DNA from 2 places in the Cetobacterium sp. NK01 genome. Region 2 is predicted to be linked to the other one. Evidence: riboswitches for the same ligand, from Rfam matches in the RefSeq annotation. Region 2 holds a riboswitch; the other holds the start of a gene.

Region 1 (15,851 bases), on a different contig from region 2:
AATGCTGTAATTAATCCTTTAATAGAAGCATTCATAACTAAAAAAGCTACAGCACCAGCTAAACCAGCTGTTCCTTTATCTTTTTTAGCTAATCCAATAGCAAGTCCAATACACATAATAAGAGCTAGATTAGCAAAAATAACTTCTCCAGAAGCAGACATAACTTGTAAAATACCTTGTAGAATTGGTATATTTAAGAAAGGATAAGCATTGACAGTGTTTGCGTTTGAAAGAGCTCCTCCAATTCCTAAAAGCAATCCAGCAGCTGGTAAAATAGCTATTGGAAGCATGAATGATTTACCAATTTTTTGTAAATTTTTAAACATAGTAACCTCCTGTTGCATAAATTATTTTCATATAAATATACATATATGAAAATAATTTTCATTAATTATAGTATGAATATATCACATAAATATTAAAATTACAACAAAAAAACAGCTTTTAAGCTGTTTATTTTAAAATTGCTTCAATTGTTAATTGCATTTTTTTTCTTAAATCCTTGTTAGATAAAAGAATTGTAGAGATTAGGTCAAAAAGATACATAGTTGAGAATTGAGTGTTAATAAAATCTCTTTTATGAATAAAATCTGAAGCACAAATCAAAATTAAATCGTTGGAAAATTTTTTTATGGAACTATTAGGAAAACTTGTAACTCCAATTGTATGGGCACCATTTTTTTGAGAAACTCTTAAAGAATCCACAATCTCTTTTGTTTCACCAGAAATAGATATTCCAATAACAAGATCATCAGCTGAAACAATAGCACTATTTATAATCATCATATGAGAATCAGTGATACTAGAAACGTTAAATCCCATTCTTAAAAGTCTTTGCATAAATTCATGTGCAGTAAGTCCAGAGCTTCCTACCCCATATATGTAAATTCTTTTAGCTTTTTTTATCTCTTCAACAACTTTTAAAATAAGTTTTTTATTGATTAATTGGTTTGTTTTTTCGATTACCTCTGTATAATAGTTATGAACAGCTGAGAAAAGATCATTTTCTTTAGGAAGAGGGTTATTAAAAGTTGTATTTAACTTAATTTTCATTTGAACAAAACTATCGCAATTAATTTTTTTAGAAAATCTAGTTATTGTAGAGGTAGATGCTCCCGTTGCTTTTGAAAGGTTGGTGATTGATATATTTTCAATATTATCTTTATGTTTGAGTATATAATTAGCGATATCTTTTTCTTTTTGGGAAAAACTGTTATACCTTTGTTTTATTTCATATACGATATCCAAAGTAAAACCTCCTAGAATATTTATATTATAACTATATCATAAATAAATTTATAAAAAAATAGTTATTTTCATGATATAATAGCCACTAGATAACGATTTCATTGGGGTGAAATATGGAAAAAAAAATAAGAGTGACTTTACCTAGAAAAATAGTTGAGATTTTAGAAAATGATATTGAGGAATTTTTTATAAAAAAAAATACGTTATTAAATTATATATATGCAGAAAAAATAAAGGAAAACCAAGAGAAGAAATTTATTTATCCTTATAAAGGAGAAACTTCAGTTATTCAATTTAATTTAAATAAAAAAAACTTAGAAGGATATTATAATTTTTTAGAGGAAAATAATATTCAAAATGAATCAGAGTTCTTTAGAGAAATTTTAATTGAATATGCTAGTTTAGGAAAGAAAAAGAGAGAATGTTTTTTATTTAAAGAGATAGTTGAAAGAATAAATTATTCAATAAAAGAGAAAAGAACAATCAAGATAGTTTTTCGAGATGAAAAAAATATTGAAGTTGAACCATATTTGATTGAAAGTTCTAAGCTAGAGGTTATGAATTATCTATTTTGTTATAATTTGAGAGAAGGAAAATGGAAAAACTATAAGATTAAATATATAAAATCAATTTATATAAAAAATACATCTTTTAAGCTAAGAGATAAAGAGTTTATAGATAAAATGAAAGATAATTTTGATCCTTTTATATCTTTTGGACAATATATTAAGATTAAATTAACAACAGGTGGAAAAAAGATATTTAATGAAATAGAAACAAATAGACCACAAGTTATAAAAATCGATAAAGATGAGTATATATTAGAATGTTCACATGAAAAAGCAAAAAGATATTTTAGTTTTTTTTTAGATGAAGTTGAAATATTAGAACCACAAGATTTAAGAGAGTGGTTTAAAGAGAAGTATAGAAAAGCCTTAATTAAATATGAGTAATAAAAAATCCTCATCGAAGATAGTTTCTTTAATGAGGATTTTTTATTATATATTTTTTAATTTTTCGGGATTATATCCTAAAATAACACCCTTATCTGATCTAATAATAGGAGTTTTAAAAAGAATAGGACTCTCTAGAAGCAAATCCATTGTGTCATAAACCATATATTCTAGGTTTCTTTTTTTATACTCTTTTCCTTCAATATCTAAAAAGTCATTTAAATCATAGTATTTTAAGAAATTTTCAAACTCTTTTTTTGAGGGAGCTTTCTCAAGTAAATCAATAAATTGAGTTTTAATTCCTCTTTCTTTAAAAAATCGTTGAACTTTTTTAGTTTCGTTACAGCTCTTTTTTCCAAAAATTTGTATTATCATAATTATACTTCAATATACCTCCATTTTCCTTGTCTAAATCTATACAAACACGCTAACCCACGATATGTTAAATCTACAATCATTACCATCCAAGCACCATTTAAACCAAAGTTAAATATATATAAGAATAGATATGTAAGTGGAATTCTAACTAAAAATACACCAATAGATGTAATCCAAAGAACAGATTTAGTATCTCCAGCTCCTCTTAAAGCACCACTTAAAACCATTGAAACCGCTAAAATAGGCTGAGCGATAGATACGATTCTAAGGGCAGAACTTGCCATAGGAACTATAGATTGTTCCTTTGTAAACATTGAAATTACAAATTTTGGAAAAATCATAAAAATAAATCCAAATGCAGTCATAACTCCCATAGCTAAAAACATGTTTAAATAGCCAGCTTTTTTCGCTTCTTGATACTGTTTTGCTCCTAAGTGCTGTCCAACAAGAGCAGTACCAGCAACAGAGAATCCAAGTCCTAAATTGAAGGAGAAAGACTCTGCAGTTAAAGCTATTTTATGTGCTGCGTATTGAAGTGTTCCTAAGTTTATAACCATAGCTTCAAAAATAAGCATCCCAATTCTAAATATTCCTTGTTCTCCAGCAGAGGGTAATCCAACTTTTAAAAGCCGTCTACAAATCTCTTTATTTATTTTAAAATCTTTTTTACTTAATGCAATACAATAATTTTTTTTATATATTATTAAGAATGAAAATATTAAAGTAACTATTCCTCTAGATATTGTTGTAGCTACTCCAGCACCAAAAACTCCAAGATTTAAAACAAAGATAAAGATATAATTAAGTAATATATTTGAAAAAATACTAATTGTATTATTAATCATTGGAATTTTAGCTTTGTTAATAGATCTAAATCCATATGAAAAAATAATGTTAAAGCACAAAAAAGGAATTCCTAAAGAAACAACTTTTAAATAATTTAAAGCATCTGTTATAGGTTGGTTTTTACTAATAATTCCAAGGATATTTTTACCGAAAATAATAAAGATAAAAGTAACGATGAAAGCTGCAGGAACTCCTAAGATTAAACTTTGACTCATCCCCTCTTTAGCTTCATTATAATTTTTAGCTCCAAATGCACGACTGACCATAGCTGTAGTTCCAACACTGATTGCGAAAAATATTGGAATAACAGTTAAAATTGGAGCAGTTCCTAAACCGACAGAAGCAATAGCTTCTGGACCTAATCGTCCAACCATAATTAAATCAAAAAATCCAAGTAGTGTTTGCACAAACATATCTACAATAGTAGGTAAAGCAATAGTAAAAATAGATAGAATTTCACTTCTATTTTCTCTCCAAAGAGAGCGAATTTGTTTCAAAATAATCCCTCCAAAAATTTATTTCTAAAGGGTATTATATATTAAAAAATTTAAAATTGATATATAAAATTTTCAGCTGGAAGTTTTTTTTGAATGATACCATTTTCGTATAACCAATTAACATTATTTTCCCAAATTTTCTTAGTTTGAGTTAAAAATTTATTTTGAGGTGTTTCCATTATTGGTAGTAAAATTTCTAAACTTTCCTTTTCTACAGTTTCACTTAGTGGAAATTGATCAACAGCTTGTTTTGAAAGAAGAAGATTTAAAGATTCACTAGGATTGTTCTTAACATCTTCAAATCCTTTTTGCATAGCTTTTAGAACTTTTGTATAAGTATCTTTATTTTGGTTTAAAAGTTCATCATTAGCAACTAAAATAAGTTCGTATGCTTGAGGAATTCCAAAGTTATCAATTAAAAAATAGTTTATATCTATACCTTTCTCTTTAATAACAGGAACTTCATGATTAATCATATTTCCAATTGTAAAATCAACTTGATTTGTAATCATAGATGTTAGAAGTTCAAATCCTACATCAGTAATTTTAAGAGAGTTAGGATCTAAATTTTGAGAAATCATCATTGATTTTAAATACGTTTCAGAAAGAACTCCACCACTAGTACCTGCAATTTTATTTTGAAAATCTTTTGGAGAAGTTATATTTTTTTCTTTTAAAGATATAACTGTATTAACGGATCTTTGGAGTATTGCACCAAAAGATTTTATAGGAACGTTTTCATTAGCTCTTGCCATAATGACACTATTTAAATAAGAGATTCCTATATCAGCTTTTTTTGCAGCAGGCAAAGTTAAAGAATCACTAGGTGAAGAGGGGTAAATTATGTTTAATTTTATTCCTTCATCTTTAAAATATCCTTTTTCAACAGCTGTGTAAAGAAAAGAGTGTACAGCATTAGGATACCAATCTAAAATTATAGAAACTTCTTTTAAATTATCCTCTTTTTTTGAATTGCAACTTAGTAATAAAGTAACAAGTATTAAAACAGTAAGTATTTTTTTCATTTGCTCCTCCAATGTAATATTATATTTTCGAATATAGTTATAATTTGTACTAAAGTTATAGCAAGTAAAGATATAATAACTATAGGTGCAAAAACTCCAGCACCATCTAATTGAGACATCATTCTTTTACTAAAATATCCAAGACCAGATGTAGCGCCTAACCATTCTCCAATAGCTGCTCCAATTAAAACAAGAGGAATACTCATTTTAAGAGCTGAAAAAAAATTGGGAAGGGCTCTAGGCAATTTTAACTTTAAAAAAATTTGTGTTTTACTTGCTTTAAGACTTTTAAAATAATTAATCTCATCTTTTTCTACATTTTGTAAACCGTTATATATAGTTATTGTAACTGGGAAAAAAGATATAATTACAGCAACCACAACTTTACTCCAAATGGAGTAACCAAACCATAAGATAAAAATAGGAGCTAGAGCAGTAATAGGAATAGTTTGGCTAGTTATAATTAAAGGATGGATACAACTGTATACTATATGACTAAAATCCATAGAGATAGCTAAAAATAGACCTAATAAAATAGTTAATATTAAAGAAATCACTGCAATATTGAGTGTAGCTGGTAAATGTATAAAGAAAAGACTTTCTTTGAGAATCCAGATTTTTTTTAATATATTTAAAGGAGTAGGAAGAATATAACCTTTATTAATATATCTTCCTAGAACTTCCCATAGTATAAAAAATGAAAAAAGAGAGATTAGAGAAAAATTAATTTTTTTCATAAAAGTTATCTCCTTTAATAATAGAAAGAATCTCTTTTCTCAGATGTATTTTTTTTTCAAGAGTTATATTTTCAGGAACTAAAAACTCTTTAAATTTAGAAAGAGGTTTTTTTGAACAAACAAAAATTCTATGAGATAGAAAGATTGCTTCATCAATATCATGAGTGATAAAAATCATACTTTTTTTAAGTGTTGATATTAGATTTAAAAGCCAATTTTGTAAATCCTCTCTAGTTATAGCATCTAAAGCTGAAAAAGGTTCGTCTAAGAGAAGCAAGTCTCCACCACTCATTAATGTACGAATAAGCGAGATACGCTGTTTCATTCCTCCAGAAAGCTCTTTAGGATAACTATCTGAATATTCTAATAAATCAAAACGTTTTAGGAGAGAGATGGCTTTTCCTTTTTCTATCTTTTTATTTCCTTTTTTTATTTCAATTGGTAAAAGTATATTTTCTAAAATAGTTCTCCATGGCAAAAGAGTATTTGATTGTGGCATATAAGATATACTTTTTAACTGAACAGTGCCATTAAAATTTTTTTCAATTCCTGCTAATATTTTTATGAGTGTTGATTTTCCACACCCACTTCCACCTACTATACTAATTAGTTCATTATGTTTTATATTAAATGAAAGATTGTCTAAAATAAAGTTATGATTATCGTATTTAAAAGTTAAATTTTTTACTTCAAGCATATTCATGTTAAAAAGACTCCTTATAAGACATATCCCAAAATTTATACTCGTAAATACTACAATTAATAAAAATTGTTTTTAAATGTTCTTTTTCTTCTGCTGAAATATTTTGGCAATATTTTTCAACTAGCTCAATATTCCAATTAGTTAACTCTTTGTATCTAGAAGAAGAGTAACATTCAATCCATTCACCATAGAATTCATCGCTAGAACCATAGAGTTCTTTTAACTTCAAACCAATCATTTCATAACTCCACATACAAGAAAGAGCAGCAACAGCCACTTCTTTTATATCACCACAGTGAGCTACCGAGAGCATGTAACTAGTATATGAAGTATTATCAAGAGTTGGTTTTTCTGATGCAATATCTAGTTCAGTAATTCCTAATTTTTTCATATAAACTCTGTGTATTCCCATTTCAGAATTTAGAATTCCATCTGTAAGTGCAGCAAATTTTTTCATATCACTTTCATTTTTACTTTTTATAACACCTAATGCAAAAAGTTTTGCATAATCAAGAAGGTAGATATAATCTTGGATAATATAGAATTTAAATTTATCTTTTTCTAGAGAACCCTCACCGATTCCTCTTACAAATGGATGGGTGTAGTAGCTATTCCAAATTTCTTTTGCACTTTTGTATAACTCTTTTGAAAACATAAAAAACCTCCTGTAAAAATTTATATAAATAAAAAAAGCTATCTTCCAAAAAATAGGAAAATAGCTTTATATACACAATTATAAAATAAAAGTGATAATTAACTACTTCCCTACGCTAGTATTAACTAGATCAGGTTCTAAGGGTAAGTCTCAGCCAAAGGGCACCCCTAGTAGTTTAAAATATTATTTAATTATTAGAATGGAAACTCATCTTCATCAAAAGATGATCCACCAAAGTCATCATTAGAAGATTGCTCAGCAACTTTAGGTGCTGAATAAGATGGCGTTGGAGCAAAATCAGATGGTGCAGATGCTTCTCCTCTTCCTTCAACAAATTCCATGCTTTCAACAAGTACGTCATAACTTGTTCTTTTTTCTCCGTTTACCTCATATCTATTCATTTGAAGTCTACCATTAACAGCAACTTTTCTACCTTTTCTTAAGTATTCACCGATAAGTTCAGCTGTTTTTCCAAAAGCAACACAGTTAATAAAGTCAGCTTCTCCTTTAGAAAAAGGTCTGTCAACTGCTAAACTAAATCTTGAGTATGCTTTTCCGCTTTGACCAAATTTAAGTTCAGGATCTCTAGTTAAACGTCCAATTAATACGACTAGATTCATAAATACCTCCTATATTTTAGTTTATACACAGAGATTATAACAGAAAAATAAAAAAAATAATATTTATTTATAAAATAATTTTTTTAACTAAGGTATTGAATATGGTATAATATTATGAAAAATGTAAATTGTAGAAAGGGGAAAAAAATGAAAAAAGCAGTTTTATTAGATGTGAGTGCAATAATGTATAGAGCTTTTTATGGAAATTTAAATTTTAGAACTAAAAATGAACCAACAGGAGCGGTATATGGATTTGTTAATACTCTTATGAGTATTATAAATCAATTAAATCCTGATTATATAGGAGCTGCTTTTGATGTAAAAAGAGCCACTTTAAAAAGAAGTGAAATATATAAAGAATATAAAGCTCAAAGAGATGCAGCGCCAGAGGATTTAGTAGCTCAAATACCTAGAATAGAGGAACTTTTAGATTGTTTTGGAATAAAAAAATTTAAGATAGATGGATATGAGGCAGATGATGTATTAGGAAGCTTGGCTAAAGAGTTAGGAGCTAAAGGTATTGAATCTTATATAATAACAGGGGATAAAGATTTATCTCAGATTTTAGATTCACATGTGAATATCGCTCTTTTAGGAAAAGGTGATGGTGGAGGACTGAAAATACTATCAACTGAAGAGGATGTTATTGAACAGCTTGGAGTAAAACCAAAAATGATTCCAGATTTATTTGGATTAATTGGAGATACAAGTGATGGAATTCCAGGTGTAAGAAAAATTGGTTCTAAAAAAGCTATCCCGATGCTAGAAAAATATGGAAATTTAGAAGGGATTTATGAGAATATAGATTCTTTGACTGAGCTTCCTGGAATAGGAAAATCTTTAGTAAATAATTTAATTGAAGATAGAGAGTTAGCTTTTATAAGTCGTGAGTTAGCAACTATTGAACTATTGAACTTAGGCGTGAAGGCAGATGAGTTAGAGTATAAAAAAGATGATAAAAAACTTTTAGAACTTTTTAAAACATTAGAATTTAAATCTCTAATAAAAAAAATGAATTTAGAAGATGGACAAAGTCAAGTTATAGCTCAACCAGCTTCACAAAATGGAATGCAACTAGGATTATTTAGTTTTCAAGGAGCACCTGAAATACTTGAAGAAAAAGGATTCTTTGTATTAGAAGGAGTTAAAATAAAAGAAAAGTTAAACTCAGATAGTGAAATAGCTATTTATTGGGGAGAAAAAGGCGTAGCAGTATCTTTAAAAAATAAAGATTACTTTTTGCCATTAAAAGATGAAGAGAGTAAAAATTCTTTTAAAGAAGTTTTAAATTCTAACAATAAATTTATATCATATGGCTTTAAAAACTTTTTGAGACATGGATATTTTGTAAAAAATATGGATTTTGATACAATGTTAGCTTATCATTTATTAACATCTCAAACTAGAGAAGAGATTGAGGTAATGTTAAGAAATGTTATAGAAGATGATGTAGAAAAGTATAATGAAGTTTTTGGAAAAACAAAAATAGAGGATGTATCTACTGAAGATTATGGAAGGTTTCTTACAAAAAGAACAAGGGGAATGCTTGTTGCTTATCCAGAGCTTGTAAAAGAGTTGGAAAATAATAATCTATACAATGTTTTAAAAGAAACAGAGATGCCTTTGATTAGAGTATTAGCTGATATGGAGATTGAAGGGATAAAAATATCACCAGAATACTTCTCTAAATATAGCTTAGAGCTAGAGAGCAGAATAGATGAGTTAACAAAAAAAATATATGAAGAAGCAGAAGGGGAATTTAATATCAATTCTCCAAAACAATTAGGTGAGGTTTTATTTATTAATTTAAATATTCCCCCAGTGAAAAAAACTAAAACAGGATTTTCAACTGACAGTGAGGTTTTAGAAAAATTAGCTGAACAAGGGTATGAAATAGCTAAATCTATTTTAGAGTTTAGAAAATTAAGTAAATTAAAATCAACTTATGTGGATCCTCTTCCAAGAATGGTTGATGAAAATAATAGATTACATACAACTTTTAATCAAACAGGTACGGCAACAGGAAGATTATCATCATCAGACCCAAATCTTCAAAATATTCCAGTGAGAACTGAAGAGGGAATGAAAATAAGAGCAGGATTTATAGCTAAGGATGGTTCTGTTTTATTGGGAATAGATTATTCTCAAATAGAATTAAGAGTTTTAGCTGAAATATCACAGGATACAAATTTAATAGAAGCATACTCTGAGAATTTAGATTTACATAGTTTAACAGCTAGAAAAATCTTTGACTTATCAGAAGATGCTTTAGTGACAAGAGAGCAAAGAGATGCTGCTAAAACAGTAAACTTTAGTATAATATATGGTAAGACAGCTTTTGGATTATCTCAAGAATTAAAAATAACACCAAAAGAAGCTTCAGATTATATAACAAGATATTTTGAACAGTACCCAGCAGTTAAGCATTTAGAAAAAGAGATAATTGAATATGCTGAAGAACATGGATATGTTGAGACATATTTTAAGAGAAAAAGAATAATAGAAGGAATCAACTCAAAAAATAGAGTTATAAAAAATCAAGCAGAAAGAATGGCTGTAAATACAGTAATTCAGGGAACTGCTGCTGAAGTTTTAAAAAAGGTTATGATAAATTTATATGATTTATTAAAAGATAAAAAAGATATACACATGTTACTTCAAGTTCATGACGAATTGATATTTGAGGTGGAAAAAGAAAAGGTTTTAGAATATAAAGAAAAAATAGAAAAAATAATGAGAGAAAGTATTCAATTCTCTAAAGTTAAATTAGAAGTAAATAGCTCTATAGGACAGAATTGGGCTGAAACAAAGTAGGAGGAGATTGTGTCGTATACTTATAAAGTTAAAAATGAAATACTTCATCGTTGCGACTTGAATGAAGATGAAAAATACGCCGAGATAAGAGCGATACTCTTATTAAAACATGCTATTAACGAAAATAGTATAGAGTTAAAATTGGAAAATAAAGAGATAGCAGAAAGAATATACTCTATGTTAAAAAATCTAACAAATTTAAAGATATTTATAAAATTTTCAAAAAGTAAAAAATTTGGAGAACATAATAGTTATGCAATAACATTACCATCACAACCAGGGATAAAAAAATTTATTGAAAAATTAAGAGATTATAGTTCAAAAAAAGAATTGATAAATGAAAAAATAGAAAAAGGTTTTATAAGAGGTATGTTTTTAGGATGTGGATATATAAAATCTCCAGAAAAAGAGTATGCGTTAGATTTTTTTGTTGATAGTGAAGAGTTAGCTGAAGAATTGTATGAACTTTTAATGAAAATGGAAAAAAAAGTTTATAAGACAATAAAAAGAAATAAACCTCTTGTATATATGAGAAATGCTGAAGATATTATGGATATAATAGTTTTAATAGGTTCTATGAGAGAATTTTATAATTATGAAGAAACAACTATGATAAAGGATTTGAAAAATAAAACTATAAGAGAAATGAATTGGGAAGTTGCAAATGAGACAAAAACTTTGGATACAGCTAGGAAACAAATAAAAATGATAAATTTAATAGGGCGTAAAATTGGGCTAAATGAGTTAAGTCCAGTCTTAGAAGAAATAGCTTTTTTAAGATTAGAAAATCCAGAGGCATCTTTACAAGAGTTAGCAGAAATAATAGGAATATCTAAATCTGGAATTAGAAATAGATTTAGAAGATTAGAAGAAATACATAATGAACTTTTAGAAAGAGAAAGGGAAGTATAAGGGGAGTACTATGAAAATAATAGAAGATATTTTGCTAACTAAGGAAAGATTTGAAAATATTTATGTAGCGATTGGAGCTTTTGATGGAATTCATATGGGGCATAGAGAATTAATTTCTCAAGCGGTTAAAAAAGCTAAAGAAACAAATGGAAAATCAGCTGTATTTACTTTCTTAAATCATCCAATGGAAATTACAAATCGAGTTAAAGCTCCAAAATTAATTAGTTCTTTAGAGGAAAAAATACATGTAATAAAATCTTTAGGAGTTGATTATTTAATATTACAACCCTTTACAGAAGAATTTTCTAGTATGACTCCAGAGGGCTTCGTAGAAAAAGTTTTAGCGAAAATATTAAAAACGAAAGAGATATATGTAGGATTCAATTTTTCTTTTGGAAAAGGTGGTAAAGGAACAGTAGAGAATTTAAAGCAATTGGGAAAGCGTTATGGAATTATTACAAATATAATAGAACCAGTTCGGATTAAAGAGCAAATTATAAGTTCTACATTTATAAGAGAAATGCTGGCAACAGGTAATTTGGATATTGCAAATAGATGTTTAGGACAACCATTTTTAATTATAGGTGAAGTTATTCATGGAAGAAAGTTTGGTAGAATTATGGGTTTTCCTACAGCTAATTTAAAAATATTAAATAAAATATATCCTCCTTTTGGAATATATGGAGGTAAAGTTAAAATTGAGGGAGAAAAAGATCCGTGGCATGCAGTTATTAATATAGGTAAAAATCCTACATTGAAACCAGATGAAAGAAGTATAGAAGTTCATATATTAGATTTTGATAAAGATATTTATGGGAAAAAAATATATGTTTCTTTAATAGAATTTTTAAGACAGGAAAAAAAATTTAATTCTATGGAAGAATTAAAAGAAACAATAAAAAACGATGTTTTAAATTGGAGAGAGAAGGTTAAGGGAAAAGAAAATGGAGATAGTGTTAAAAATAGATAATTTTGAAGGGCCTTTAGATCTTTTGTTGCATCTAATAGAGAAAAAGAAGATGAGGATATCTGAAATAAAAATATCTCAGATAATAGATGAATACCTTCAATTTATAGAAACAGCTCAAACTGATAATTTGAGTATAAAAGTTGAATTTTTAGAGATCGCTTCAGAACTTTTAGAGATAAAAGCGGTATCAATTTTAAGTATAGAAAAAGAAGAAGAAAAAGAAAAGGATTTAAAAAGAAGACTTGAAGATTATAAAGTATTTAAAGAAGTTGCACAAGTGATATCTCAAATAGAATGTGAATATAATATATCTTATACAAGAAAAGAAGGGCGAAAAATAACTAAAAATATTCCAAAAGAATTTGATTTAACAACACTGAAACTTCAAGATATGTTTAATAGTTATGTTAAATATTTACCTAAAAGTGAAGAGTTTTTAGAGATCGAAGTAGAAAAAAGATATTCACTAAAAGAAGAGATGGATAGGATAAAGGTTATTTTATACTCTTCAGAAAAAGAAGTAGTTGATCTATTTAGAAGAGCTGAAAATAGAACCCATTTAGTTTATATATTTTTAGCTGTTTTAGACTTATACAGAGATGGAATTATATTGATAGAGGGTGAAGGTAACTTAAGGCTCTTTAGGAGGGGTTAAGTGGAATATAATTATAAAATATATACACCAGAGGAATATGCAATAACCATGGGAAAGATTGCTTTAGGCAGATATTTAGAAAAGGTTCCGAAGGAAAATTTTCTAAATATAAAAATAATAGATATCTCCTGTGGTTCAGGAAATCTTTTATTAGGAATATTAGAAGAATTAATAAAAATGTCTAAAGATATTTATGGAGAATATAAATATAGTGAGAAGTGGATAACAGGGTTTGATATAGATTTAAATGCATTAAAAAACTTTGAGAAAAGAGCTTTGGCTCTTTTCTTTAAATATGGAGTATGCGGAAAGTTAAACTTAAAAAAATGTGATTCACTATACGAAGATATTTATGAAAAATATGATATAGTTATAGGTAATCCACCATATTTAGGAGAAAAAAATCATAAAGAAATATTTCAAACTATAAAAGAAACTAATTTTGGGAAAAAATATTATAAGCCAAAGATGGATTATTTTTATTTTTTTATAGAAAAAGGAATAGATATTTTAAAAGAAAATGGAATTCTTGTTTATTTAACTACTAATTATTGGTTAAAAGCAGATAGTGCAGAGGGATTGAGAGAAAAATTAAAAAAAGAAGGAGACTTTTTTAGAATAGAGAATTATAGTTACTCTATTTTTAAAGATGCTATTGGTCAGCATAATATTATTTTTTATTGGCAAAAAAACAAAAAAAACTCTGATGTGTTAATAAATGATGATGGAATAGAATATTTGATTGAACAAGAGAATATTTTTGCTGAAGAGCATACAAAAGTTACTTTAATTCCCCCGTTTTGGAAAGAGAATATAAAAAAAATAAGAGATAAAAGTAATGTTACACTTGGAGAATTATTAAATGTTAATCAAGGAATAGTTAGTGGAGCGGATAAAGTATTTGTTTTTGATGAATACAAAGAGGAGTTTAAAAAATACTTGAAACCTTTTTATAAAAATAAAGATATTGGGAAATATAGGGTTTCTGAAGAACCACCATTTTGGATAATGTATTTAAATAGTAAATCAAAATTAAATGAAGAGATATCTAATTATTTAATAGAGTTTAAAAATAAATTATCTTTAAGAAGAGAAGTTGTTAATAGCAGAATAAATTGGTGGGAGTTACAATGGGCTAGAGATGAGGAAATATTTTTAAAGCCTAAAATAGTTGTTAGACAAAGATGCAAGACAAATAATTTTGCCTATACAGAAAAAGAATTTTATGGGAGTGCAGATATATATTATTTAACACAAAAAAATGATAATATAAACTTGCATTATATCTTAGGATATTTAAACTCGAAAGTCTTTTTTTCTTGGTTTAATTATATAGGAAAAAAAAAGGGCAAAAATTTAGAGTTTTATTCAACTCCTTTAAAAGAGTGTCCAATGTATTATCCGATTAATGAAAATGAAATAAATTATATAGCTGATTTGGTAAAAAAACAGATTGAAAATTTCAATGAAGAAATTCAGAGAGAAATAGATGCTTATTTTTGTGAGTTGATGAATATAAAAAATATAGGTGAGGAGCTAATTTAGCTTCTCACCTATTTATATTATAACGCTTTTATATCATTTGCAATAAATTGTGCTTTAGCACCAAATATTACTTGAACTCCATTTTGTCCAACTTTTAAAACTCCAGATGCTCCTAATCTTTTTAACTCAGCATCATTAACAAGAGATGAATCTTTAACTTCAAGTCTTAATCTAGTTATACAAGCATCTACAGATATTAAGTTTTCTTTTCCACCTAGAGCAGCTAAAACAAGAGTTGCTAATTCACTACCTTGAGCTTTAGGCTGATCATCAATATCAGAGCCAACTTCTCTTCCAGGAGTTGCTAAATTAAACTTTCTAATAAAGAATCTAAATCCGAAATAATAGATAATAGAGAATCCAATTCCTACAACTATAACCATTGGCCAGTTAGTTTCAAATCCTTCAGTACCAGGTAAAACACCGAACATGATGTAATCTATAACTCCACCAGAGAATGTCATACCAATTCTAACACCAAACATATTCATTAACATAAATGATAGTCCTGCAAATACACAGTGAATTCCATATAATATAGGAGCAACGAATAAGAATGAGAATTCTAGAGGTTCAGTTATTCCTGTTAAAAAAGATGTAAGAGCAGCAGAGAATAAAATTCCAGCAGCCATCTTTTTATTTTCAGTTCTAGCTTCATGATACATAGCAAGTGCAGCAGCAGGTAATCCAAACATCATGAATGGGAATTTACCAGTCATAAATTTACCAGCACCAGAATAAGTAGCTGATGAGAATGAATGTACTCCATCTTTTAACATTGCAAACCAGATAGCTTGGTCTCCATTAACAATTTGACCAGCGTTGTTTGTATACTCTCCAAATTGGAACCAGAACGGTGCATAGAATATATGGTGTAATCCAAAAGGAATTAATGCTCTTTCAGTTATACCAAATAATAATGTAGAGATATTAGTATTTGTTTCATTAGCTAAATATGATAATTGTGCAAGCCCTGCTTGAACTGGTTGCCAAATATAAGGCATAGCTAAACCAACTAAGAAAGCAAGAACAGCAGTCATAATTGGAACTAATCTTTTACCGGCAAAGAATCCTAAAAATGCAGGTAATTCAGTTTTATAGAATTTTTTATAACAAATTGCAGCTATAATACCTGCGATAAGCCCTCCGAAAACTCCAGTTTGAAGTGTAGGGATTCCTAAAACCTCAGCAAAAGCAGGGTTTCCAGCAGCGATACCATTTGCAGCATCTGTTAGTGTTCCCATAGTTGTATTCATAATTAAAAGCGCTACGATAGCAGCAAGTGCAGCGATA
Region 2 (15,851 bases):
CAAAATATAATTAAATATCCAACAGCAGATGGAAAAGAAAAAGGAGAAACATTAAATAGAGCTGTTGCTTTTGTAGAAAAATATAAAAATGATGAATTAATAACTCCAGGGTTCGGACCTCATGGACCTCATACAGTAACAAAAGAGGAGTTATTAAAAATCAAAGAGCTTTCAAAAAAATATAACGTGCCTGTTTCAATGCACGTAGCAGAAACTGATGGAGAATTTGATAGAATCAAAAAAGAATATAAAATGACACCTGTTGAGTACTTAGATTCAGTTGGTTTATTAAATGAAAGATTTATTGCAGCTCATAATATATTTATAACAGATAGTGATATAGAATTAATGAAAAAAAGAGATGTCGGAATAGCTCATAATATGGTTGCTAATATTAAATCAGCAAAAGGAATCTCACCAGCTTTAAAAATGCATGATAAAGGGATGAGAGTAGGTCTAGGAACAGATGGTCCTATGAGTGGAAACACTTTAGATATAATTGGTCAAATGGGGTATGTTGCTAAGTTACACAAATTAGATACAAAAGATAGATCAGCATTGCCGCCAAAAAAGGCTGTTGAAATGGCAACGATAGGTGGAGCAAGAGCTATACATAGAGAAAATGAATTAGGAAGTTTAGAAGTTGGTAAATTAGCTGATATAGTAATAGTGGAAACAAAGTCAGTAAATATGAATCCAATATATGATCCATATTCAGCTTTAGTTTATTCAGCTAATGCTAGCAATGTAGATACTGTTATAGTAAATGGAAAGCTAATAGTAGAAGATAAGCAAATTAAAACTGTAGATTCTAAAAAAGTAATAAAAGATATAACTGATTTTAAGGAAAAAGTTCAAAAAGTTGCAGAAACTCTATAAAATTAGTCAAAATTATGATATAATATATCCTGTTTTTAAAAAGTTATTAAACTATTTAAATATACAGGGAGGAAACTAATCAGAGTATGCTAGAAAAATTTGTAATTATAATTACGTTATTGTATTCTACAGTCACTTTTGGATATGAGGATACAAAAATTAGAGAGATTATAATAAGTGAAGTGTTGTCTCACGAGGGGGATAAACTTGTAAAAACACAAAAGGAACTTTCTAAATATGGAATAAGAAATTTTTTATTAATTGAGTACAATAAAAAATTTAATAAAGATTATGAAATAAAATCTCTTACAGAGGAGCAAGCTAGAGAAATAGCTGAGCATCTTTTAACAGAGTATCGATTGAATGAGGTTAAGCACTCGTATTCACAAATGATGATATTTGATATATTTTTTAATGGTGGATATAATGCAGGAGCTGTTATAACTCAAAGAGCTTTAAAAAGATATAAACCTTCAGAAAATATAGTTGTAGATGGAGTTTTAGGAAGTAAAACAATAGCTGTTATAAATTCAGTTCAAGATCATGAAAAGTTTATAGATCTTATAACAGAAGAAAGAATAAATTATTATAAAAGTTTAACTAGTTGGGAGCTATATGGAAAGGGTTGGGAGAAAAGAATTCTATCTTATAGAACTAAGTTAAAAGAGATGGCTATGGTTGACATTAATAATAGAATATAGTATATTGTGTTTAAAAGAATAAAAAAAGTTTACTAGGGGAGCCAAAAGGCTGAGAAGTTAAAAAACTGACCCTTCGAACCTGATCTAGTTAATTCTAGCGTAGGGAAGTAGCAAAATACAATATTTTTTAGTTAAGAATACGACTATAATTTATAATTTGGCTATCCCTATTTTAGGGATAGCTTTTTTTATGCAAAAATTCTAGGAGGTAAAAAATGAAAAAAGTTTTAACTATAGCAGGATCTGATTCGTGTGGTGGTGCAGGAATTCAGGCAGATTTAAAAGCTATGAGTGCTCAAGGTGTATATGGAATGAGTGTCATAACTGCAATTACAGCACAAAATAGTATGGGAGTTTTTGCAGTTCAAGAGGTGGACTTGAATATTATAAAAAAACAGATAGAAGTTTTATATGAAGATATAGAGATAAGTTCAGTTAAAATAGGAATGTTATCTAGTAGTGAAATTATAAAAGTTGTTTATGAAACTTTAAAAAATGTCAATGGAAAAAATATAGTTATAGATCCAGTTATGGTTTCTAAAAGTGGTTACTATCTTTTAAAAGAGGAAGCAATAGAAGCGTTAAAAGAATTTTTAAAAATTGGAACTCTAGTAACACCAAATATTCCAGAAGCAGAAATTTTAGCAAATATGAAAATAGAATCTGAAGAAGAGATGATTTTAGCGGCTAAAAAAATAAAAAAATTAGGTACTAAAAATGTTTTGATAAAAGGTGGACATAGAGAGGATAACTGTACAGATATACTTTTAACAGAAGAGAATGAGATTATTAAACTTTTGGGTGAGAGGTTTGAAACAAAAAATACCCATGGTACAGGGTGTACATTATCTTCAACGATAGCTTCTTATATAGGAAAGGGTTATTCTATCGAGAAATCAGTAAAAATAGGAAAAAGATACATAACAGATGCAATAAAAAACTCTTTTTCTATAGGAGAGGGAGTAGGACCAGTAGGACATTTTGTAGATATTTATAAAAAGGCTGGTGTTGATTTTGAATAAGAATATCATGAAAGAGGAGTTAGTTGATGAGGTTGTATTAGCTTTAAAAAATATTAAGGAGAAAACACCATTGGTTTATCATTTAACTAATACAGTAACTATAAATGATTGTGCTAATATAACCTTAGCTATTGGAGGTTCACCATTAATGTCGTTTTGCATAGAAGAGATTGAAGAAATAATTGAATTTTCATCAAGTATAGTTTTAAATATAGGAACTATGGATAAAAGTATGGAGACAATGGCAGTGGAGGTTGGAAAAATTGCTAATAAGTTAAAAAAACCAATTATTTTAGACCCAGTGGGGGTAGGAGCCACAAAGGCCAGAAAAAATCTTGTAAATGCATTATTAAAAGAGATAAAATTTACAGTAATAAAAGGAAATATGGCTGAAATAAAGTCAATTTTAAATATAGACTCTTTAAGTAGGGGAGTAGATTCTTTAGAAAAGGATGACAGTGGAGAAAAGTTAGTAAAGCTTGCAGCTAAAAAATTTAATTCAGTTATAGCTATAACTGGAGAAATTGATTATATTGGAAATCAAGAAATAGTTTTTAAAGTAATGAATGGTCATAAAAAAATGGAACTGGTTACAGGAACAGGGTGTATGATTTCATCTTTAATAGGAGCATTTTTAGGTGGAAAAAATAACTCATTAGTTAGTGCAGTAGGTGGAGTATTATCAATGGGAATAGCTGGAGAATTAGCAGAAAAAAACTTTATAGGAACAGGAAGTTTAAAAGTTAATATAATGGATAATATATCTAATCTAACTGAGGAGATAATAAGAAAAAATGAAAAAATATCCTCTACTATTTAGTAGAGGATTCATACTTTTTATATAAATAAAGTGGTAAACCTGTTAAGTAGATAAGAAGTGTTTGAATAATATATTTTTCTCCAGCAGCATACACCATCCAAAAACAATAAAATATAGCTAAAGTTCCATATAGAATATATTTTTTCTCACTTTTAAATGATGAAATTTTTAATAAAAATAAGATAGAAAAAATATAAGGTAAAAGCATTAGTGCAGCAGCAGAATTTGTAATTATAAGATATACATTGCTTGAAAAAAGAGACACCATAAAAGCAAGCTGCTTAATGAAAGCATTGAAAATTAGGGCATTACTAGCGGCACCATTAACATTTAATTTTTTTAAAAAACTTGGAAATAGATTATCCATAGATATATTATATGGAATTTCAGCAGCTATAATAGTCCATGTAATCCAAGCTCCGAATATAGAAATTAAAACAGAAATATTAATAAAAATTGCACCCCATTTGCCAATAATGGCTTCTAAAATATAGGCTAAAGCAGGATCTTTTAAATTTTGGAGTTTCTCTGCAGGAAGTATTCCATAGCTAAGCACAACTATAAAAATATATAAAAAAAGTGCTATAAAGTAACCAATAAAAGTAGCTTGACTAACATCATTTTTATTTTTTGCTCTTCCTGAGATAACGACCGCACCTTCAACTCCTATTAAAGCCCATAAGGTTTGAAGCATACAACCTTTAATTTGTGTGAAAAGATCACCTTTATAATTTAAAGTTCCCAAAAAATCAAAAGAAAATATTTTATACTTAAAAAAAATAAACATAAAGCAAATAGACATAATAATTGCTGAAATTTTTCCGAAAGTAGCTAAAAAATTAAAAAAATTATAAGTTTTAATTCCTTTCATAATAATATATGAAATTAGCCAAAGAAGAAATGTACCTAAAATAAATCCTTGGGGTGTTTTCACTCCTACAATAGATGGAAAAAAATAGCTTAATGTTTGTACTATAAGAACAGGGTAACTAGCATTACTAACAACGCAAGCTAACCAATATCCCCAAGCGGAAAAAAATCCAGCTAAAGGTCCGAAGCCAATACGAGCATATTCATATATTCCATTATTTAAATCCGATTTTTTTAAAAGAAGTCTTTGGTAGATTTTTATTATGAAAAATACACCTAATGCAGATATAGTCCAACCAATTAAAGCTGCACCAATAGAAGATGTTTTTGCAATTTCTTTTGAGATATTAAAAATTCCACCACCAATAACAGAGCCAATTACAACACCAATAAGTCCAAATAAACCGAACTCTTTTTTCTCAGCCATAAATATCACCTATTCTTTAATTTTTAATGTAAATATTGAGTATTTATTAAAAAAATATAATGAACAAAAATAAAGTAAAATAAAAGAAGATAAAAATCTGCATACAAAAAGAGCAATCATTATAGCAATTTGATATTTTATAGCAATAATAGGTAGGGATCCCCCTAAAATTTGACCAGTCATCATACCAGGAAGAGAAACTAATCCAACATTTGCCATAGTAGCAACAGAAGGTTTAAAAGCTAAAGTTATGGCATTTGCTATAAAAGGCTTTAGTGCTTCAAATTTAGTAGCTCCAAATGATAAAGATAGAAGATATCTTTCTTCGTTAAGTTTTAAATTATTTAAAAAGTCATTTATAGTTACAATCATTCCATTTAAGGTATTTCCTAAAATCATACCAGAGATTGGTATTAAATATAATGCATCAAGAGGATTTTTTAAATGTAGTAAAAGCTCTGAAAATATAAACATATTAAGGATTAAAGGAATAATAGTAGATACAGCAACAATTATATAAAATTTACCATCTCTTATTTTAACGTCTCTCACAATTGTAAAAGTACATGCGAAAGTCATAAGAGCCAAATACACTAAATTAATCCATGAATTATTGAGTGTTAAAATATAATGTAGATAAACACCGACTAACATAAGTTGGATAAACATTCTAAGAATAGATTTTATAACATTAGAAATCATATTTATTTCAAGATAACTCATAATAAAGAAGATAGGGATTAAAAAAATAGCAAAATAAAGTAGATTAGGTAGAAATATATCTTGTGCCATTAAAGAATCACCGTCCTAAAATTATTTAAAGATTCTGTTTTATCATGAGAAACCAGGAGAACCGTTTTATCAGTTTTTAATATATAGTTAGTAACTTTTTGTTTCATATCTTGATCTAGAGAAGAAGTGATTTCATCTAAGATCCATATTTTTCTATCTAATAAAATAAGAATAACAAAAGCCAAACGTTGTTTTTCACCTCCAGAAAGCTGAGTTATATCTTTAGATAAAATACTTGAATCTAGATCAAATTCCTTTAAAATTTTAATGAGTTTAACCATTTCAAAATTGATATTTAAATTTTGTTTATAATTAAAAATAGTATTTATTAATTTTTCAACCTTTGTATTTAAAAAAGGTGTAGATTGAGGCATATAAGCAATTTTGCTTCTAATATTATTAATATTTTTTTCGTTTAATTTTATATTATCAACGAAGATATTTCCAGAGTTAGGAAGAGTAAAACCTAGTAGTGTTTTTAGAAGCGTGGTTTTTCCTTTACCAGAAGCACCAGAAATAAGAATTTTTTCGCCTTTTTTTATATTTAAATTAAAATTTTCTAAAATAATTTTATTATTAAACTTAATACTAATATTTTGGAATATAATCATACAGTCCTCCTTAAAACTTTATAGGGATTTTATCATATAAATCAAGGAAAGACCACAATAAATTTGTATATAAAAATAGGGAGAGTTAAAGATAAGGAGGTTGTTTGTATGATGGGACGAATATTAGATTAGAGGATGTAAAAAATTTTGAAAAAAAACTGTTAAAACATGGAAAAATACTGTCATTAAAACCTAAGGAAGAGATAATAAATAAGTTTTTTTTAGAAAAAGGCCATAATATAGAGCATTTAAAAATAGAATATAAAAATGATGATGAAAATTTTGATATTATTGCAAAAGATAGTGTAATAAAACTCATGAAAAGTTTAAGAGAAAAAGAGCGGTTTATAGGAATTTGGGCTTTGGATACACTTTTACATTTAGATCGTTTAGATTTATATTATGTTTTGAATAGATTTTATCAAGTTTTAGTTGAAAAAGGATTAATATATCTTTCTTTTAGGTTTGGAGAGCAAGATTTTTTTAAAGAAGGAAAATGGCATACATGTTTCACAGAGAAAGAACTTGTTGATTTAGTAGGATTTACTGATTTTGATATTTTAGAGGTAGAAAATAAAAATGAGTATATCAATGTGATACTAAAAAAATAAAAAATATTATAAATAAAAATTCAGTCTATTTTATTAGACTGAATTTTTATTTTACACTGTAATATCTAAAGTTTAGAAGGATTTTCAACTTCGTTTAAATCAGCTTTAATTTTTTTTATAAAATTAATAGTTCCCCAAAATAAAGGAAAATTTTTAGTAGGAACATTTACTTCTGTACTATTACTTTCTAAACTATCATCTTGAGGAGAAGGTAAAGTAGCTCCAAGAGCCGAGAAAATAAAACCTAAAGAAAAACTAGTTAAAAATATTCCTAATATAGTTTCTAAAACACAAAGTAATCTAATGTAAGCATTTAATGGTGATATGCTACCTGATCCAACAGTAGTTAAACTACCAAGACTTATATATAAGTAATTTAAAAAATTTTCTAAGTTAAAAATAGAAGGTTTATCTACTCCTATAAAAAGATTGTTTTGAGCCATTAAATTTAAAATATAATAAAATGATCCAAAAGCTAAACCTAAGGTAATATAAGTTAAAAAAGTAGTTAATATATCTAAACCTTTTATTTGTCGTTTTTTATTTATTAACATAATAAATTGTTTTGAAACTATAATCATTATTAATGACATAGAAACTAATATTGATATAATATGTAGAAACTTTATAATAAAGCTTCCTAAAAAAATGTTTAGAAAAATATAATCTATTCCTCCTAAAATTGGAATTAATAGTATAAAATACAAAATTAAGAAGATAGAGAAAATAGCATGATTACTTAAAAATTTTTTAAATTTAGATCTGAAAAAATAAGCAAAAGGATAAATAATAAAAAACATTGAAATAACCATAATAAAACTACTAACAATAAATTGTCTAGAGCTATTTATTGTATTTGAAGTATAAAGTTCCCATGCTGTAAATAAAATAGAAAGTATTAAAGAGAAAGTTCTTATTTGCTCTTTTTTTAAATCATTTAAACTCTTGATATTTTTAAAGGTTTTAAGGTAATTTATTAATTTTGTGAAAAAAGTTTTATAGTTTATCATAATTTGTGTATCCTCCCAAAAAAACATTTTCTACTGAAAACTTACTGAAAGAAATTTAATTTCCTTTAAAAGAACAAATAAAAATATTTGACAAAAATGTTAAACAGGAATAAACTTAGGAAGTAATGAAACTTAACAAATTAATTCAAAGGGGGACAAAAAATGTCAAATGAAAAAAAAGATAACTTAATATTAAAATTGATATTTGGAGTTATCGCAGGTTTAATTATTGGTTTATTTTCTAGTGAGTCTGTAATAGGTATAATACAGACTATAAAGTTTATACTAGGACAAATAATTTCTTTTACAGTACCACTTATTATTTTAGGTTTTATAGCACCAGCTATAACAAAAATGAAATCAAATGCAAGTAAAATGCTTATAGCAATGCTAATATTAGCGTATTTGTCATCTTTGGGTGCTGCGATATTTTCAATGCTTTCAGGATATATGATAATTCCTATGCTTAATATTTTAACGGTAGCTCATGGTTTAAAAACATTGCCGCCAATGTTATTTAAATTAAATATTCCACCTGTTTTATCAGTAATGTCAGCTTTAGTGTTAGCATTGTTTTTAGGATTAGCTATTGTTTGGACAAACTCAAAAAAATTAGAGGCAGCATTAGATGAGTTTAATAATGTAATTTTATCAATTGTATATAGAATAATAATACCAATACTACCATTTTTTATAACATCAACTTTTGCAACATTAGCTTATGAAGGTAGTATAACAAAACAATTACCTGTTTTCTTAAAAGTTGTTATAATTGTTTTAGTAGGACACTTTATTTGGTTGTCTATACTTTATAGTATAGGAGGTGCAGTTTCTAAGCAAAATCCATTAACTCTTTTAAAAGCTTATGGTCCAGCGTATTTAACTGCAGTTGGGACTATGTCTTCAGCAGCAACTTTACCAGTGGCTCTTTCTTGTGCTAAAAAATCTCAAGCACTAGATGAAGATATTGCTAATTTTGCAATTCCTTTAGGAGCAACTGTTCATTTATGTGGTTCTGTGTTAACAGAGGTATTTTTCGTAATGACAGTATCTCAAGTTTTATATGGAACTCTGCCTTCGGTAGGAACAATGGTTTTATTTGTAGTTTTATTAGGAATATTTGCGATAGGAGCACCTGGAGTTCCTGGTGGAACAGTTATGGCTTCTCTTGGAATAATATCATCTGTTTTAGGTTTTGATGATACTGGAATTGCATTGATGCTTACAATATTTGCTTTGCAGGATAGTTTTGGAACTGCATGTAATGTTGTTGGAGATGGAGCGTTAGCATTGATACTAAATGGAATCTTTAAAAAAGATAAAGCTTTACAAAAACAAAATTAAAATAAAAAACTCTCCTTACTTGTAAAAGGAGAGTTTTTTTTATATAATATTCTAATTACTATTTTGTGGAGGAGAAGATGTATAAGAGTTATTCTTTTGAAGAAATAAAGAGTAAAATAAATGAAGTTGAGCAGTTGGATAAAGAGTTTTTTTTATATGAAAATGGGATTTATGTAACATTAGAAATTAAGAATGAGATTGTTGCTTATGCTGTATTAGAAAAAAATTTGAATAGCTACAGATTAAAAAGAATTTTCGTAAAAAAAGATGAGAGATTTAAATCATATGGTAGAAAATTATTATCTTTTATAATTAACAAGAAAATAAAAAAGGGAAGCTTGATTGTAGAAAATAAAGATTTTCTTTCTGGATTTTTATTGAAAACAGGATTTAAAAAAATGGAAAATGGCGAGTTTATAATTGAAGATGTAGAAAATAAAAATTTAAGAAAAAAAGAAGGGCAAAAAACTGTAATAGCTTCAATATTCTGGAATATAGTTTTAGCTACAACTAAAATTAGTTTTGGATATATAGGAAAATCTAGAGCTTTATTAGCAGATGGATTTAACTCGTTGTCAGATGTAGTAACTTCAAGTGGAATTTTACTAGGAATTCATTTTAGTAATATTCCAGAAGATGAAGATCATCCTTTTGGACATGAGAAAATAGAAAGTGTAATAGGAGTTATAATGGGAATTTTTATGATTCTTACTGCTTTTGAACTTGGAAAAGGAGGCGTTGAAATTCTATTTTCAGGAGAAAAAAGAGAAGTTCCAGAAATGCTAACGGTATATTTTGCTTTATTTTCATCAGTAGTTAAATACTTTATGTATAGGCAAAAAATAAGGGTAGGATTAGAAACAGAAAATAGTGCATTGATAGCAGATGCTAAAGATAGCAGAAATGATATTTTTGCTTCTTTAGGTGTTGTACTTGGAATTTTGTTATCTATATATATAAATCCGATATTTGATTTGTTGATAAGTATATTAGTTGCTATTTTAATATTTAAAGAAGGGGTTAGTGTAATTTTAGAAACTACAGATACAATTTTAGATAAACAAGATGTAGAATTTGTGACAGATATAAAAAAATATATTTACGAAAATACAGATATAAAAAATGTTCATGATATAATGATGAGAAAATCAGGTGATAAAATATTTTTAGAGTTCCATATTAGAGTTCCAAAAGATATGAGTGTTTATAAAGCTCATAAAATATCTGACGATTTAGAAAATTCTATAAAAGAGGATTTTCCATTAGTTAAAAGTATAACAATTCATTTAGATTGTTTATTGGATTAAAAAAACCTACTTAATTAAAAGTAGGTTTTTTTATACATCGTCATATTTTTCAAAATTATTATGTCTTAACATTGTTTGAACTTTTTTTATATAAGCACCTTTCAACTCTGAATAATTAGTTAATCCGGATGCGATTTTTTCAGGTGGTTCACCAGCATGAACCTTAGTTCTAAGAGACTTATATGCATTAACTCTAGAAAGAGTTAGAACAAAATCTTTAACAGAGTCTTTAATAGAATCATACTCTTTATAAGTACGGTTTGTATGTTTATAGGCATTCATACCAAAAAGATTATTTTTCTCTCTAAAAACTTTTGATGTTCCCCAACCACTTTCAATTGCAGCTTGCGAAAGAATAAGTGAAGTAGGATATTTTATCATTCTTTTTTTTAGTTCAGACCAATTATATGCTGAAACTTTATAAGCTTTAAAAATTCTATCTAATTCTTTTTTTTCCTCAGAAGTATGAGAATTTTTTCTAGATAAGGCATTTATAATAGATATATCTCTATCAATTTCCTTATTAACTATTTCAATACTAGGCAGGAGCATTGAAATAAAAACTTCTTTTCGATTACGTATACTTAATTTTTTTAAGTCTAATCCATCTAAAGAGTAAACGTGATTTTCAGTAGGTTTATTCTCTAAATCTCTCAATGTTTTAACTTCTATAGTTTCGTATTTAATTTCATGAGGAATATGAAAATCCACATTAATAGAGAATGTAAAAGATGAATAAAGGAAAAAAATTAGCATACTAATAACAAATTTTTTTACCATAACTTCTCCTTTATCAATAGTTATATTTTTTATATACGTTAGATTATACATTAAGATATGTTAAAAATCAATAAAAAATTTACACAATACAAAAGGTGTAGTATAATAAAACGATATAAATAATAAAATAAAAGCAGGAGAGGACAAAGATGTTAGAACAAAAAAAATCATTGTTTTCTATAACTATTCCAATATTTTTAGAATTATTATTGGTTACTGTTGTAGGAAATGTTGATACAATTATGCTTGGAAGATTTAGCGATAAGGCAGTTGGATCGGTTGGTGGAATGAGTCAAGTTTTGTTAATTCAAAATACCATTCTTAGTTTTATATGTTTAGGAACGACAATACTTATGGCACAATTTATAGGTGCAAAAAATCATAAATCCACAAAAGAGGTAATAGCAGCGTCTTTATTGATGAATCTTTTTATAGGGATTGTTTTAGGATTTATATATTTTATTGGATGGGAATGGATTTTAATAAAAATAAAATTACCATTAAATTTACGAGAAATAGGAATGGATTATTTTAAATTAGTTGGAGGTCTTTGTGTTTTTCAAGCGATATCTTTAACTAATGGTGCAATTTTAAAAAGTTATGGAAATACTAAACCGATGTTATTTATAAATGTTGGAGTTAATTTATTGAACATATTAGGTAATGGAATGTTTATTTTTGGATGGTTGGGAGCTCCTATTCTAGGAGTCACTGGAGTTGGCTTATCAACAGTTTTTTCAAGATTTATAGGTGCAATAATATCCTTGATAGTTATGACAAATTATTGTAAATTTAAAATGGAAGATTTAAATAAATTTACTTTAGAAAAAGTAAAGAAAATTTTATCTATTGGAATACCTACAGCAGGAGAACACTTAACTTGGAGTTTAACACAAGTTATAATATTGGCTATGGTTAATACTATGGGAACAATAGAGATAACGGCAAGAACATATTTGGCATTAGTGTCGTCCTTTATTATGATTTTTTCAATTGCATTAGGGCATGGAACAGCTATTCAAGTTGGACAGCTTGTAGGGGCAGGAGATAAAGAAAAGGCTTATAATCAATGTATGAAGAGCCTAACATTATCTTTTATGGCAGCAACACTAGTATCGATTCTAGTTTATATATTTAGATTTAAAATAATGGAATTATTTACTAAAGATATGGAAGTTGTAAAGGCTACTGCTAAGGTATTCCCTTGGTTGATTTTTATAGAGACTGGTAGAACTTTTAATATTGTTGTTATAAATGCTTTGCATGCAGCAGGAGATATAAAATTTCCAATGGCAATGGGATGTTTTGTGATGTTAGGAGTAGCAGCACCATTATCTTGGTTGTTAGGTATAAGGTTGGAAATGGCATTGGCAGGAATATGGATTGCTAATGGAACAGATGAATGGATAAGAGGATTTGCTATGTTATGGCGTTGGAAAACAAAAAAATGGATGAATAAAAGTTTTGTATAAAACGGATTAATTAATCCGTTTTTTTATTTTTATAAATTTAAATAAAGGTAATTATATAAAATAAAAGTATCTACTATTAAAATAGAGATTATGGAGGCGAGGAAGTTATGTATTCAAAAGAAGATATGATGCTATGGTCTATGATGAATTCGATGGTTGTAAATATTGGAAAAATTGAGATTTTAGCTTTTTCACCTGACTTTTTATTTAAAGTTTTTAAAAATTCAAGTGAGATGGGCATTAATGTTTTTAAAGAAGATTATAAAAAAGTTTTAGAAATAATAGAGGTATTAAAAGAAGGAGTAGAAAAAGAAAAAATAAAGAATTTTTTCGGAGATTTTAAACTTATGAAAAATTTAAAAAATCAAATAGAAAATGAAAAAAAAGTTATGGTAGAAAATGAAATAGATGTAATTACATATTTTTGTCCAGGCTATCCTAATAAATTAAGAGAATGTAAAAATCCTCCGTTTGTATTGTATTGTAAAGGAAATAAATTAGAAATTCATGAACTTAATAGCTCTATATCTATTGTAGGGACTAGAAATCCACAAGAAGAAGGGGTAGTTCAATTTACTGAAATGTTAATAAAAGATTTAAAAAATGAATTAAAATACAATATAAGTGGCTTGGCTTTGGGATGTGATACTATTGGTCATAAAATAACTTTAGAATATGGTATAAAAAATATAGCTGTATTAGGCCAAGGGTTAGGAACTGAAATTTACCCGAAAGAAAATTATGGTTTAGCTCAAGAAATAGTAAGGAAAGGAGGAGTTTTAATATCTGAAATACCACCTAGCTTAGGAGTTAAAGGCGTATTTCTTCTTCGAAGAAATAGATTACAAGCCTATCTGACAAATGAATTACTAGTTTTGGAAAGTGGAAAAAAAGGTGGAACTATAACAACATTGAAAGCTGCCTTTTTAGAGAAAAGAAGAGTATATGTAAGAAATATTAAAATAAATCATACTATGTTTAATATGAGAAATATAACTAAAGTAACTTTTATAAGTTCATATTCAGATATTAATTTAATAAAAACTTTAACAAGTAAGCCAAATACTCTTTTTACTTTTGAATTTTCTTAAGATATAATAAAGTAAAAGTATAAGGAGGAATTATGAAAATTGAATTATTAGATGGAGCTATGGGAACAACTATATCTAATATATATAAAAATCAAGAAAAATGTAAAGAAAAAGTAAATTTGACCAATCCAGAAATTATTCTAGAGATTCATAAAAAGTATAGTGAAGTTGGAGCGGATTATTTAAAAGCAAATACATTTAATTGTTCTAGAAAAGCTTTGGAAAATTATGGTGAAAATCCTAAAGAAGCATATAAATATGCAGTTTTAGGAGGAAAGCTTTGTAAAGAAATTTCTAAAAAATATAAAAAGAAAAGTATAGGAACTCTTTGCATTGGAGATATAGATCAAATAGATGGAATTATAGATAGTGGTGTAGATATAATCATGATTGAAACTATATATGATATGCAGAAAGGATTGGAAACACTTGGGTTATTAAGAAGAAGATTATGTTTAAAAAAAATTAATAAACCTATAATGTTGTCATTTGCGGTGAATGGAGAGGGTAATATTTATTCTGGTGAAAATATTTTAAATATTTATAAAAAGTTTTTAAGTACAGATGTAATGTCTTTAGGAATTAATTGTTCAGAGTTTTCTCAAGATATTTTTAAAATTTTAAAAAAATTAAAGCGAGATACAAATTTAAAAATATCTTTTCATCCAAATTCAGATGGCGATGTCCAAAAATTTTTAGGAAATATAACTAAATTAATAAATGAAAATATAGTAGACATTGTTGGTGGTTGTTGTGGAACTGATTTTAATCATATAAAAAGATTGAAGGGAGTTATAGAATCTTTGGAAAATAAAAATGGTGTACCTGACGAGAGTTGAACTCATGACCTACTCCTTAGGAGGGAGTTGCTCTATCCAACTGAGCTACAGATACACTTTGTATTTTGAATGTAACATATAAAAACAAAAAAGTCAATCCAAAATAATAAACTAACACTTACTTTTTTTACTTAGGAAAAAAAGTATGGTGTTAGTTTTTTTATGTGCTTGACATTAGTTTTAATCATCCTGTATAATTAACAATATGTTTCATATAATTACAATTTTGGAGGGGTTTTATGAAAAGAGTTTCGGTTTTATTAGGAGCATTAGCTCTTACGACAATGGCATCAGCAGCACCAACAAAAATTGGAGTGACAGTTTATCGTTATGATGATAATTTTATGTCGACAGTTAGACAAAGAATTGAAGAGGTAGCAAAGAACGATAAAAATGTTGAAGTTTTAATGAATGATTCACAAAATGACCAATCTAAGCAAAATGACCAAGTAGACGTTTTAATTGCTAAAGGGGTAGATGCATTAGCAATTAACTTAGTTGACCCAGCAGCAGCTTCAACAATAATCCAAAAAGCTAAAGCTGAAGATATTCCAGTTGTATTTTATAATAAAGAACCGTCTAAAGCGGATATGGAAAGCTATGATAAAGCTTACTATGTAGGAACAGATTCAAAAGAATCAGGAGTTATTCAAGGGGAAGTAATAGCTAAACATTGGGCAGCAAATCCAGCTTGGGACTTAAATAAAGATGGAGTATTACAATACGTTCTTTTAAAAGGAGAGCCTGGACATCCAGACGCAGAAGCTAGAACAACATATGTAACACAAACTTTAAATGAAAAAGGAATAAAAACACAAGAATTACATATGGATACTGGAATGTGGGATGCTGCTATGGCAAAAGATAAGATGGAAGCATGGTTATCAGGTCCAAATGGCGAAAAAATAGAGGTTGTAATTGCAAATAATGATGGAATGGCAATGGGAGCTGTTGAAGCATTAAAAGCTAATGGAAAAGCAAAAACTCCTGTATTTGGAGTAGACGCTTTAGCTGAAGTTTTGGTTATGGTTGAAAATGGAGATGTTGCAGGAACAGTACTTAATGATGGAATGAACCAAGGTCAAGCAACATACGAAATTGCAAAAAATTTAGCTGAAGGAAAAAAACCTACGGAAGGAACAAAGTGGGAATTAAAAGATAAAATATTAAGAGTACCTTATGTAGGAGTAGATAAAGACAATTTAAAAGATTTTAAAAAGTAGTGTGTAGGGGAGGTATGAGCCTCCCTTTCTTTATAAAATATTTAGATTTTAA

The links. Region 2 has a riboswitch for thiamine pyrophosphate ahead of thiD (bifunctional hydroxymethylpyrimidine kinase/phosphomethylpyrimidine kinase). Riboswitches for the same ligand answer to the same signal wherever they lie in the genome.
Region 1: it holds a riboswitch for thiamine pyrophosphate, as region 2 does, so the genes downstream of both, tenA (thiaminase II) here and thiD (bifunctional hydroxymethylpyrimidine kinase/phosphomethylpyrimidine kinase) in region 2, are expected to answer to the same signal.

What each region holds. Positions count from the first base shown of each region.
Region 1 covers NZ_JANIBO010000001.1:353,992-369,842, reverse strand. The annotation lists gene NON08_RS01840 (PTS transporter subunit EIIC) at 1-326, opposite strand, end outside; gene NON08_RS01835 (MurR/RpiR family transcriptional regulator) at 454-1,248, opposite strand; gene NON08_RS01830 (WYL domain-containing protein) at 1,362-2,201, shown strand; gene NON08_RS01825 (arsenate reductase family protein) at 2,247-2,576, opposite strand; gene NON08_RS01820 (MATE family efflux transporter) at 2,579-3,922, opposite strand; gene NON08_RS01815 (ABC transporter substrate-binding protein) at 3,973-4,947, opposite strand; gene NON08_RS01810 (ABC transporter permease) at 4,944-5,684, opposite strand; gene NON08_RS01805 (ATP-binding cassette domain-containing protein) at 5,671-6,387, opposite strand; gene tenA (thiaminase II) at 6,389-7,042, opposite strand; TPP riboswitch at 7,133-7,221, opposite strand; gene NON08_RS01795 (single-stranded DNA-binding protein) at 7,237-7,662, opposite strand; gene polA (DNA polymerase I) at 7,810-10,476, shown strand; gene whiA (DNA-binding protein WhiA) at 10,486-11,388, shown strand; gene NON08_RS01780 (bifunctional riboflavin kinase/FAD synthetase) at 11,399-12,358, shown strand; gene NON08_RS01775 (segregation and condensation protein A) at 12,333-13,013, shown strand; gene NON08_RS01770 (Eco57I restriction-modification methylase domain-containing protein) at 13,014-14,558, shown strand; gene ptsG (glucose-specific PTS transporter subunit IIBC) at 14,576-15,851, opposite strand, start outside.
Region 2 covers NZ_JANIBO010000002.1:288,668-304,518, reverse strand. The annotation lists gene NON08_RS10620 (amidohydrolase) at 1-879, shown strand, start outside; gene NON08_RS10615 (putative peptidoglycan-binding domain-containing protein) at 966-1,580, shown strand; TPP riboswitch at 1,605-1,703, shown strand; gene thiD (bifunctional hydroxymethylpyrimidine kinase/phosphomethylpyrimidine kinase) at 1,796-2,602, shown strand; gene thiM (hydroxyethylthiazole kinase) at 2,595-3,422, shown strand; gene NON08_RS10600 (amino acid permease) at 3,415-4,719, opposite strand; gene NON08_RS10595 (ABC transporter permease) at 4,729-5,511, opposite strand; gene NON08_RS10590 (ATP-binding cassette domain-containing protein) at 5,511-6,122, opposite strand; gene NON08_RS10585 (hypothetical protein) at 6,227-6,733, shown strand; gene NON08_RS10580 (potassium channel family protein) at 6,799-7,743, opposite strand; gene NON08_RS10575 (dicarboxylate/amino acid:cation symporter) at 7,906-9,087, shown strand; gene NON08_RS10570 (cation diffusion facilitator family transporter) at 9,165-10,394, shown strand; gene NON08_RS10565 (glucosaminidase domain-containing protein) at 10,425-11,174, opposite strand; gene NON08_RS10560 (MATE family efflux transporter) at 11,324-12,646, shown strand; gene NON08_RS10555 (DNA-processing protein DprA) at 12,754-13,737, shown strand; gene NON08_RS10550 (homocysteine S-methyltransferase family protein) at 13,770-14,576, shown strand; tRNA gene NON08_RS10545 (tRNA-Arg) at 14,555-14,631, opposite strand; gene mglB (galactose/glucose ABC transporter substrate-binding protein MglB) at 14,816-15,799, shown strand.